DNA from 2 places in the Prochlorococcus sp. MIT 1327 genome. Region 2 is predicted to be linked to the other one. Evidence: predicted binding sites of a transcription regulator. Region 2 holds the regulator's gene; the other holds the start of a gene.
What was found. Region 2 encodes NtcA, which controls nitrogen genes in cyanobacteria. Its sites were predicted from a motif close to GTANCNNNNGNTAC; they were not measured.
Positions count from the first base shown of each region.

Region 1 (5,854 bases), 460 kb from region 2:
GATTTGACCAGTGGACCGATGAGCAGCCCTTGAACCACCATTGCGATCACGCCTACAACTGCAAAGGTCAGGCCTGCTAAACCGACTGTCCATGAAAAGGCTTGCTTCAGGTAAAGCACCAGCACAGCTGTGAAACCGTTGAATGCCATGAAGAACAGGAAGAAGGCGAAACAAAGGCGGCTTACTAATGGATTGGCAAAGATCTGTGCTAGCTGGGTGATCGGGTTGAGTTGTCTTTTGCTTGGTAGGGAATTGCGAGCTGCTGGCGGGTGTGTTTCGGGAAGGATATAGATCACAAGAAGCAGGTTCGCGACTGCGAAGGCTGTGGCGGCTATCCCGGGTAGAGCGATATTGATCTCTGCTAAGCGGCCACCGATATAAGGGCCCAAGATGAACCCGAGGCCGAATGCAACGCCAATCAGGCCGAATGCCTTAGCTCGGCTCTCAGGTGTTGAGATGTCGGCAAGCACTGCTGTGGCGCTACTTGCTGTTCCACCGCTAACGCCATCGATGATTCTTGCTGAGAAGAGAAGGATCAGGGGAACAATGCTGATCCAAGCGGCTGGAAGTATGTTCCAGTCAATCCATACTGTGATAGCGAATAAGCCAAGGCCTACTACTGAGCCAGCAACGCAAGCGGTTAAAATTGGTTTGCGGCCAAAACGATCACTGAGAGCTCCAATTAGGGGAGCCACGACGAATTGAGCCAATGCATAAGTACCTCCAAGTAGCCCCAGGATTGTGCCGCTGTCTGTGAAGCGTCCTGGGAGGTATGGAAGTAATGGCAGTAAGAGGGTTTCACCTAGGCGATCGTTCAACAGAGTGACAAAGGCACAGAGAAAGATGGGAATCTGTGGTCGGCGCAATTGGGAATGAGTCAGGATGAATGTCACGATCCCATAGAGACTTGACGCCATTGATCTAAATGGCAGGCTCTTGTGACTGGTCGACGCTTAAGACCCCTTACAAAAACTGATCATTTTGTTGTCAGGGAGATTTATGCCGATGCGATTGAATCTCAAGGGGGAGGCTTGTATTCCCCTGTTCAGATCAGTGCATGGGCAGCCTTGGCCTGGTTACCAGGAGTTCTTGATCGGCCATTGATTGAAGGACGAGGGTGGTTGAGTCTTGAGAACGACGAGGTTGAGGCTTTCGCTCTTCGTTATCCTTCTGATCGTTTGGCGTTGCTGTATTGCCGGGGCCGGTCTGCTCGTTGTGGTCATGCTACTGCGTTGCTTGAACAGGTGGAAGCTGAAGCCTTGCAGGAAGGAGAGCTAATCTTGGTGACGGAAGCCAGTTTGTGTAGTCACCCTTTGCTGTTGAAGTGGGGCTGGATTGAAATGGCTAAGGAAGTGATTCAGATCGGAGGAGTGAGTTTCGATCGTTATCGCATGGCGAAAAACCTACAGGCTCGCTTCAAATGATGGCCTCTCTCCAAGCAATGAGCTGCTCAAGCGTGGTTTGGGCTAAGCCTGATTGCAGACACTTTTCAGCATGAGCGATACCTTCATCGAGGTTGTCGACCAGGCCCGATAACCATAGGTAGGTCCCAGCATTCCAGAGGAGGGGCTGACTTAATGGCCCGCGATTGTGCAGAGCTTCCATTGCCTGCTCGCTCCACTCTGTCAGGTTGCTCCACTCAACGTCTTTGCTAAAGCAGCCATGGTTACGGGGGTGGAGGATGAGTCGTTCTGGCTTGCCATTTTGAACTCGTGATGTGATGCAAGCTCGACTGATGGGAAGGTCTGTGCTTCCTTCGAGCCCTTTCACAGTCACGAGATTTGTTTCACCTGCTAGCGCAAGGGCTTTCCAGGCACGCTCTTCGGTGGGGGGATGCACGAAGCCGCTGACGAGTAAATGCTTTCCTTGATGTGCTGTCCAAAGCAGCTCCAAACTGGCCAAAGGCGGTCGCTTGCCGATGTCGTCGCGATAACTGATCAAGCTTTCGGCTAGCGGGAAGTGATCTGGCTGGTAAATCAGTGCCAGACCATGTTGTTGAAAGCCAGCTTCTAGGTTTGCTATTGATAGGCCTTGGAGTTGTAGCCCTAAGGCTTTGAATAACTCTTCTGTGGTGACGCCATATTTGATTGGCATACGTTGCCCCCCTTGCAAGACGACGGGTTGACCAGCGTTGAGTAGGACCAGTGCTGTGAGCGGATAAATCGGGGCTGTTCGCTTGCGGCCGTCGAATGGCATCCCAAAGCAAATGGGTCGTTTCTGGCCATTGGCTGATTTCAGTTTGGGTCCAAGCACTCTGTATGTATCGAGCATGCCGGCGAGTTCCTGGGGCTCGGGTCGACGAATGCGATGGGCGATGAGGAAGGCGCCAATTTGAGCAGGGCTGGCTTGGGCTGTAAGGATGAGATGCAAGGCATCAGCTGATTCTTCACGGCTCATGCCACGACTGGTTTGCTCTCCACTTCCCACCTTCCTGAGGTGGGCTTTGAAGCGTTCACGGCCGGATGATTCTGGGCATGTGGTCACGATTGATTGCCGGAACTCATTGGATCTTTCTGTAGTCATGTAGCTGCGTGGAGTAGCGATTAAGACATCCTTGTGACATGCCTGCTTGGCACAGGCCTAATTGGCTCCGTTGGGCTTTAGGAATCACTGCAACGATAAAGCGAGGCTGTTTGCATTTCAGCGTAGTTATATTTTCTAAGTGCAATGTTCGAATCTTCAAAGTTTTTGCGCTGGGGTATTGATCAACGTCGAGACTGGTTTTATGCTATTTTTTATTTGATTAGCGGGCTTTTGATTGCAAGGGTTCGGCATGCGTCTTGCATAGAAGATTCATCTAAGAGTAAGAGTTTTTTTGGCACCGTAGTTCTGCTTTTCAGTAGTTGATTGGTGTCAATGAAATGAATCATCAGATACGATTGCTTTTGCTTGGATTGCAGTTTTCCTTTATTGCCATCATCCTCTTTTTGATTCAATAACCCATATTTGCGTATCCGTTGGCTATGGATTCATTGCCATGATCTGTATTGCTGAGCAAGTTGTTTTTTGGCTAGGTCTCGATGGAGATCAGTCGGCAGACTTTGGCTGAGCTTGAACAGGTTTGATTGACTGCTGGATGTGCCGATGCAGCCCAGGGCTAGTAATGCTGCACGTGTTGTAGCTTCGGAACCTTTTCTTGCCACTTCGGCAATGCGGTTGCTGATGTCGACACCATCGCGTCGTTGCAGAATTCGAATGGTGCTTAACACCACCGGATCGCGTATGTCGTTGAGGAGGTCGTCAAGGAGGTTCAGCAGCTCGTCATCGCTGAGTTGGTATGCCTTGAAGTTCAACAACTCCAGACCAGCCATGCGCATTGCTTGGGAAGGTTCTCTGAAAATCCTTTTTATCAGCAAAGTTGGCACGATTGCTCCCCAGCAGGCCATTGCTTGAAGGACCTCGAGCTCCAGTTCTTCTTGATCACCAAGTTGTTGGATGAGCCAGTCTCGAGCCTCAGGTTGATGGCAGAGGCCAGCTGCATGGATGAGTTCTGACTGCTTACCATGTTGCTTAAGCAGGGTTTTTAATATTCCCCAGCCATCATCACCAAGTAAGCCCAGTCTTTCGGCTAAGGCTTTACGTAGATCAGCAGAAAGGCTGGGGCAGTAAACATTCCCCAGCCAGTCTGGTTCTAGAGGAGTCTTACCTACTTTATTGAGACGTTCCCAGAGAACGGCTTCATCGAAGCTCATGAATGTTCTAGATCAGCGTGCCCCTAGTTCGGCGGCGAGTTCACGTTCCAGCTTCTCATCGTGAACCGTAGGCAGTACGTTGCTCATTTGGGTGCGATGGGTGCTGTAGAAGAGCATGCCGATAAACACCATCCCGCCAATGATGTTGCCGAGGGTGACTGGAATGAAGTTCCAAACGATTACCTGGCCAAAAGAAACGCCTGAACCAAGCATGGGTCCGGCGGTGTGCAGGAACATGTTCACCACGATGTGCTCCATTCCCATGGTTTGGAATGCTGTGATCGGCAGCCAGCAGGCCAAAATTTTGCCAGGTACGCTCTTACTAACTAGGGCCATGGTCACACCCAGACAAACCAACCAGTTCGCGATCAATCCGCGCAGGAAGGCCAAGAAGAAGCCAAGGGATTGAAGGTTCTCGTATTTGGTAACAACGTTGGTTTTGTTGAGGGCAATGATCTTCGCTGCTACCTGTTGCCACATGCCGCCACCATCGGCAGCGGAGGCGGGATCCACGGTGCCACCGCTGGTCAGGCTGATTGCCATCAGTAGGGCAACCACAGCAGTGCCGATCCAGTTGCCGAGCCAGACCCAACCCCAGTTGCGGAAGGTGGCTCCCCAGGTGCTCTTGCCGGCCCATGTGGCCATAGGCAGCAGAGCGAAGTTACCGGTGACCAGTTCCATGCCGAACAGCACGATGCTGGCAAAGCCGAAGGGGAAGAGCAGGGATCCCAACCATGGCTGACCACTCTTGAGACCAACTGTGAGTGCAAGGATCACAGCAAGGCCGAGAATGGCCCCGGAATAGAAGCCACGCACCAGCAAGTTCTTGACGCTGACAGTGGCTTTTTTGCCGCCGGCGGTAATCATGCCGTCGACAAGTTCGTTAGGTAGGACGTAGTCCATTTGTGACGCCGTGGCGCTCATGTTGGTAGATGCGTAGGTTTAACGAGAGGAGGATTTTTAGCCACTGATGGTGTTCATCAGGCGTGAGAAGACATCTCGGCCACCTTCTTTTTGATTGATTGCAGGCTTGTCGCTACCGCTGTTGCTTAACCAGTTGACAAAGCGAGAGAAAAGATCACGTGCTTGGGAAGTCGATTGCATGGTGGGGCTTGATAGGTGATTGATTTAAGAACGGTGGTTTAGCGATCGCAGCTCAAGGGGATGGGCTGCTGTTTTCGCCTAAATTGCTGAACCAGTTCATGAAGTTGGAGAAAGGGTCGCTGTTCTGCTTCGGTTGGCTACGAGGTTGAGCACCGAAGCGTTCGATCAGTAATTCCCGCAGCACGTCTTTCAGTTCGCTGCCAGGAATGCCTTTGCGATGCAGTGTCCCGATTCGGGCATCCGGCCCTTGCCGGCCTTCAAGGCTGAGGTCATAGGCCTCAACCATGCCTTGGCCCCCGTTCGGTGCACGGGCTTTGGTTCCTGTGAGGCCGATTGCGCCCATGTAGGCCTGGCCACAGCTGTTGGGACAGCCAGTCCAATGGACTTTTATTTCTTCAGGGAGGATGAGTTCTGCATCCAGTTGATGGGCCATTGCCATGGCCTGATCTTTGGTGTTTGTAAGGGCGAAGCTGCAGTACGTATTTCCTGTGCAGGAGACAGTGCCGGCGGCAAAGGAACCGGGTTCAAGTGGAAAACGCTGTAGCAGTGGATCAGCTTGAAATTTGTCGAGGTTGGTATTTGATAGCCCCACCAAAATGATGTTCTGGTCTTCAGTAAGACGAATTTCACCACTGCCATAGTTAAGACTGGCGCTAGCAAGATCCTGAAGATCTTCTGCGCGTAATCGTCCAACGGGTACATGCATGCCGGCGTAGTGAAGCCCTGTTTGTTTCTGAGGGTGGATTCCGTAAAAAGAGCGAGGCTTGTCGTCAAATACAGAACCGGGATCAGGAGTTAGCGGTCCAAATTTTTCCGCCACCATGGTGCGAAACGCTTCGATGCCCACGCTGTCGAGGTACATGCGAAACCTGCCCTTAGGGCGATTGTTACGCTCACCGTTATCTCGCCATAGCGTTAGAATAGTGCCGGTGAGCCGACAGATTTCATTGGGTTTAACCCAGGCATTTAAAGGCAGCGCATAGTCATTCATCTGCGAGGAGAGGATCCCTCCGAGCCAGACGCCGAAACCCATCACCCCATCGTGTTCCACTGGATGG
Region 1 is NZ_CP138972.1:262,647-268,500, forward strand. It holds gene SIB80_RS01200 (MFS transporter) at 1-917, opposite strand, end outside; gene SIB80_RS01205 (GNAT family N-acetyltransferase) at 939-1,424, shown strand; gene SIB80_RS01210 (anthranilate phosphoribosyltransferase family protein) at 1,417-2,523, opposite strand; gene SIB80_RS01215 (hypothetical protein) at 2,970-3,692, opposite strand; gene SIB80_RS01220 (formate/nitrite transporter family protein) at 3,705-4,595, opposite strand; gene SIB80_RS01225 (hypothetical protein) at 4,653-4,796, opposite strand; gene SIB80_RS01230 (ferredoxin--nitrite reductase) at 4,849-5,854, opposite strand, start outside.
Region 1: a site for NtcA is predicted at 2,537-2,550, ahead of SIB80_RS01210 (anthranilate phosphoribosyltransferase family protein). Genes of this name have one in related genera too.

Region 2 (5,854 bases):
TCCGGTCAGCCCGAAGGTGATGGTGACCATGGCAATGAGCAGGGAGTAGGTCTCGGAGGAGGAGTTTTCCATCACATCTCTCGACAGGATTAGTCCGTATGCGGACTATGACCATTACAGTAGGCATGCTTAATCACCATCCGAGACCGAAGCTCCGTTATGGCTCAAAGCACCCGTCTGGGAAATCTGATCAAATCTCTACCCGGCTACGCCCCTGGCAAGGTAGTGCCAGGTTGGGGAACTACCCCAGTGATGGCTGGGATTGGCTTCATGTTGCTAATTTTCCTGGTGACCATCTTGCAGATCTACAACCAGTCGCTTCTTCTCCAAAGCATCAGCTTTGAATAGATTGTCCTCGGCTCTGCTGGGCTGAGGCTCGCCTATGAATGTGTTCGGCATCGGTCTCCCCGAGATGGCGGTTATCGGCGCCATAGCCCTGCTTGTCTTTGGACCTAAACGACTTCCAGAGTTTGGTCGCACCCTTGGTAAAACCTTGAAAGGTTTTCAGGCAGCCTCAAAGGAATTCGAGCGTGAGATTCATAAAACGATGGCAGAACCTGAGTCCATCGAACAGGCTGCGACGGAAGGGTCCATACAGCAAGACACCAATGCAATAAGTGAAACCCCTCGGGAGGCTAAAAACCCTCCCGCCAGCTGAGAGTTGTATGAGGCCGGGTCGTTTACGTCTATTGGTAGGCCTAGGCAATCCAGGCTCAAAGTATGTCGGTACCCGTCACAACATCGGCTTCATGGCCCTCGATAAGTTCGCTGCGCAGAAGTCAGTCAGTTTCAGGCCGCAAACAAAGTTCCATGGACTGATGGCGGAAGTGGCGGTTGGCTCAGAGAGGGTTCGAATGCTGATGCCTCAAACTTATATGAATGAAAGCGGTCGGGCGATTCGTGCAGCCATCGATTGGTTTGGCTTGGAGGTTGATCAGTTGCTGGTGCTTGTAGATGACATGGATTTGTCTTTGGGTCGACTGCGGCTTCGCGCCCAGGGAAGTGCAGGAGGTCACAATGGTTTGCGCAGCGCGATTCAACATCTGGGGACTCAGGATTTTTGTCGTCTGCGGATCGGGATCGGTGCTCCAGGTTGTACCTCTGAGGAACGAAGAGCTCGAACCGTCTCGCATGTGCTCGGGGTGTTTAGTCGGCAGGAGAGCTTCCTAGTCGATCAAGTGCTTGATGAGGTGCTGATGGGTTTGGATCTGATTCAGTGCCTTGGGTTGGAACGGGCAGGTAATCGTCTCAATGCTTTTCAACCGGAGGGTTGTTCTGCCTGCTGATGAGTCATTTGCCTGTCACCACGGCTCGCCTCTGTGTACACCGCCAAAGCTTTGCCGACCAACGCTTGGATGGGGAGGTTTCCGCTGGGGGGTTTCAGTGGCAGTTCAGCTGGGCTTTCGATCGGGGTGAACTGAAAGTGGAACCCTCTCTTGGGCGAGCACTGATTGAGGATGCTTTACTGCGATTCCTCGTTAAGGCTGACTACCGCCTTGAGCCTGGTGGGGATTATATGTTCACTGTTAGGGCCCGATTCTGAAGTTGGGTGGTCCGGGCCAAAGGAGTTGTTGCCCGAGGTGGTCTTCAAGCAACACCATTGCGGCTATGGCGTCCAGATGATGGGGAGGCAGGATCATTCCTCGGGGTAGCCAGCGGCGCCAGTTGCTTGGGGGCCATAGCTCCCAATAGCGATGGCGGGCGCGCAGTGTGCTCCCACGTTCTTCGACCACATGCAAGGGGGCAATGTGCAGTAGAAGGTTTTGCCAGTATTCACTGCTGGTGCCGTTGCCGATCAAGATGCCTTCTAAGGGTGCTTGGTTTTGCCAATGCATGATGAGGTCGAGCACAGCGGCTGCGGCCACCACTTTCCCCTCCAGCACAGCACTTGTTGCTGTATCGGCAAGAACTAATCCACATTTATTGCGACCAGGATCTATGGCCACAAGCTTTGTCATGGTTTGTCTTCGGGAATCTTTGTCCAAGGACCACCCACGGGCTGCAGGACAACTGCTACTGGATCGGCTGTATCGCTGTTGCGGAGTGCCACGGCTTCTAGCTCAATCCGCTCTTGAGAACGGTTCAGTAATGCCTTGCCGAGCCGGTTCATCTCACTGCCATCGAACTGCAGTCCTGAACTGAGGGATCCGCGTCTTTTTACCTCTGCCAGAGTTGATGCAAGCAGGAGGCTAAGTCGGTTGCGCACGGTTTCGCTGCTCTTCTCGTTTTGGTCAAGAGTCGTTCGTGCGAGAACTTCGCCTTGTCGGACGATGTTGATATTTGGGCGAGCATCCGGGAAGGCATATACCACGTTCTCACCACGCAACACGTTTGCGGCAGAGCGCACATAGACCACCCAGGTGCCTGGCTTTCGGATGATCTGTTCGATGCGGTTGATATCGGTGCGTGGCACGAGCAGGATCTGTCGATTGGCTTCTTCACCGGGACGTACGCGTCGAAAAGCCTCCAGGTTTGCTTCCTGAAGTAGGCGGTCGATGACGGCTTTCGCCTGGCTGGGGTTATCGAGCCGCAGGGTGGCTGCAGCAAGTTGCTGCCCACTGCTCAGCACAACATCCCCTCGACGTAAGGCAATGAGGTTGGTCTCGAGCTGCTTCAGTTCTTTTTCAGCCGCGCTAATCCTGCTGCGAACATTGGCTAGTTCAACTTCCGTTCGGCGGATGTCGGCATCTTTTTTGGAAATGTCGCGACTGAGACGAGCTCGTTCCGCCTCGAGCTGTTGCCTTTGTTTTTGTAGTGGTGCGAGTTCGTTGCGAAGGGCAGTAGCTCGCTTTTTGGCTTCCTTCAGTTCATTCTGAACCTGATTGCTGTCCGACCTGGCCTGCTTGAGATCAAGCTCGGCATTGAACTGGGCCGACCGACTTGAATTGAGGGCATCACGACTTTGTTGGAGTTTGGCCTGAAGGTCATCCAGTTCAAAAAGTCCTACTCGCAGTTGTCGACTGACCAGCAGCATCAGTCCTAGGGACAGGGCGCTAATCAGGCTGCCAGTGAGAACGGTGATGAAGACGGCTGTCCTTCGCGGTCTGAGATTGAACAGGCTCAGCCTTGCTTTGCCTACACGGCTGCCAAGTCGATCGCCGAGGGTGGAGAGCACACCACCGAGGACGAGTAGGGAGAGGATCAGCAGCCAGCCGGTCACGAAAATGGGCGGGTGGGATCAGGAATAGTGTCAACCCGTTTCACCATCCTGGACTGGGACGGGGATCAGTTGAATTTTTTAGCAAGGGCAATCGGATCAAGAACGGTGATTTTCTTGCGATCGATTTGCACTAGACCTGAATTGCGCAGGTCTCCCAACAGGCGAGTAATGGTGACGCGAGTCGAGCCGATTGCTTCAGCGATGGACTGATGTGAGAGGCGTAGGTCAATGGTGATTCCTTGTTCCCCTGGAACCCCGAAATCCCGGCAGAGGACTAGCAGGAAACTCACAAGCCTTGATGACATGTCGCGGTGAGTGAGGGTCTCGATCATGGTCTCGGTTTGCAAGATCCGACTTGAGAGACCCTGCAGCAGAAGTAACCCCACGCTGGTGTCGTTTTCGATCGCTTGGCGAACTGAGGTGGCTGGCGCTGTGATCATTTCCACTCGGGTGAAGGCTACGGAGTGATAAAAACGGTCCGAGCGATGGCCTGTGAGTAGAGAGAGCACTCCAAATAGGCTGTTTTCACGCAGCAATGCCACGGTGATCTCTTCACCAGATTCATAGACCCGAGATAGCCGAACGGCGCCGCGTCGAATGAGATAAACCTTTTCGGCAGGATCGCCAGGAAAGAAGATGGTTTTGGAGCGCTCCACCATTTCGTTGCTGGCGCCATCCAGTTCACGGATGACTTCCAGCAGGGTTTTCTGGGGTGGAGCAGGCGAGTTGGCCATACTTCCTGACCCTTGAACATAGGGTTGCTGGGCGTAACGGCTGAAGCCGCGGATGACGCCGGCCATGGCTGCGCAGCAAACGGCAGAAATATGAAGTTAGGGAGTGGACCTCCACCACCATGTAGCAATGGTGACGGTTTTTAGTCTTCTTGCATTAATGCCGAACGTTGGAAGGCTTGTAGATGTTGCAGGCCGGGTTCTGCCAGATTCAGCAAGTCGTTGAGTTGATTCCTGCTGAATGGAGCCCCTTCAGCGGTGCCCTGCAGCTCCAATAGGTGCCCATTGGAGCCCATTACCACGTTTAGATCCACATCAGCCCTGGAGTCTTCGCTGTAGTCGAGGTCGAGAAGGGGATAACTCTCCACTAAACCAACGGATACTGCAGCAACTTGCTCGATGACGGGTTGATGCGTGAGCAGCCCTTGTTCTAGCAAGCGATCGCAGCCTCGTTTTAAGGCAATCCAAGCGCCGGTGATGGAGGCTGTACGTGTGCCGGCATCGGCCTGAATGACGTCACAATCAATTCGCAGGGTGGTTTCCCCAAGAGCGGCCATGTCGATCACGGCGCGCAGGCTGCGGCCAATGAGGCGTTGAATTTCTTGAGTGCGTCCGGAAAGCTTGAGCAGTTCACGGTTCTGTCTTTGCGGTGTAGACCCAGGCAGAAGGCGGTACTCGGCGCTGAGCCAGCCTTTGCCTTGGCCTTTGCGCCAGCGGGGTACACCTTCTTCAACGCAAACACTGCAGAGCACTGCGGTGCGACCAGTGCGGATGATTAACGAACTGAGGGCAAAGCCCATTGGATCCCATGTGATCTGAAGGGGCCGCATCACGTCAGCAAGGCGGCCGTCAGCACGTGGCTGGGGGGATGTGAGCATCGTGCTGTTGGTGGTTGAGATGAACTGAGCCTGGCAGAAACAGGTGCTTTTACACCATGGATAGTGTCAAGAGCCTTGTTAAGCAGCTTCCCACCGCTACATTTGATTTCTGCTGGTTTTGTCGGGGCGATTGAGACTTTTATGACTGCCAGCCTGAGCCCTAGTCATCGCTCCGTGGATCCGTGCATGACGGACCATCGCTCGCAGGAGAGTGATGGGAGTCGGTCTTTGGCAGTAGTTGCTGATAGGCGTTTGCTGCATCTGGTAGCTCCTGAAGGGCAGCTTCAGGTTTATACAGCCCCCTATCGAGGCAGTTTTTCTGTTGTCTTGAGTCAGGCGTTAAGAGCGGCTGGGCTGGGAAGTCGTGTGTTGGTGGCTCAGTTCCTCAAGGGAGGAGTAGACCAAGGCCCAGATGGGCGTGTGCGCCTATGTGGGCGACTTGAGTGGCTGCGCCCGGCGGTTCCTGGCTGTCTATCTGAGCCTGCTTCAACGCTTGCCCTTGACTCCAGCGCGCCTGAGGCCGTGGAGGCCATTTGGCATGAATGTCGGGATCGCATCTTGGCGAGTGATTTGGATCAAATGGTGTTGGATGAGGTTGGTCTGGCGATTGCTCTTGGTTATCTCGATGAAGCTGATGTGTTATCAACTCTGGAACAGCGCCCCGGGTCGATGGATGTCATCTTGACTGGCTCAGTCATGCCATCGATCCTGATGGCAATGGCTGATCAGGTCACTGAGTTGCGTCGTGGTTTCTAATGCTTAAAAACGATCGTTGGATCACCGAACAGGCCGCAGCAGGGATGCTTGAACCCTTTCAAGCCGGACTGATTCGACATCTTGATCCTGAGCAGCATCAACGGCCTGTACTGAGCTTTGGCTGTTCTTCCTTTGGTTATGACCTAAGGCTCTCTGCGAAGGAGTTTTTGATCTTTCGCCATGTACCAGGCACGGTGATGAATCCGAAGCGATTTAATCCTGCAAATCTCGAATCCACCCCTTTGCATCAGGACGAGGATGGCGAGTATTTCATCCTGCCGGCTCATTCTTATGGTCTCGGTGTGGCGCTGGAGAAGATGAAGGTCCCA
Region 2 is NZ_CP138972.1:719,694-725,547, forward strand. It holds gene psbN (photosystem II reaction center protein PsbN) at 1-72, opposite strand, end outside; gene psbH (photosystem II reaction center phosphoprotein PsbH) at 160-348, shown strand; gene SIB80_RS03440 (TatA/E family twin arginine-targeting protein translocase) at 383-658, shown strand; gene pth (aminoacyl-tRNA hydrolase) at 666-1,286, shown strand; gene SIB80_RS03450 (DUF3146 family protein) at 1,286-1,543, shown strand; gene SIB80_RS03455 (resolvase) at 1,527-1,958, opposite strand; gene SIB80_RS03460 (DUF3084 domain-containing protein) at 1,955-3,160, opposite strand; gene ntcA (global nitrogen regulator NtcA) at 3,226-3,960, opposite strand; gene rph (ribonuclease PH) at 4,035-4,769, opposite strand; gene SIB80_RS03475 (cob(I)yrinic acid a,c-diamide adenosyltransferase) at 4,911-5,525, shown strand; gene dcd (dCTP deaminase) at 5,525-5,854, shown strand, end outside.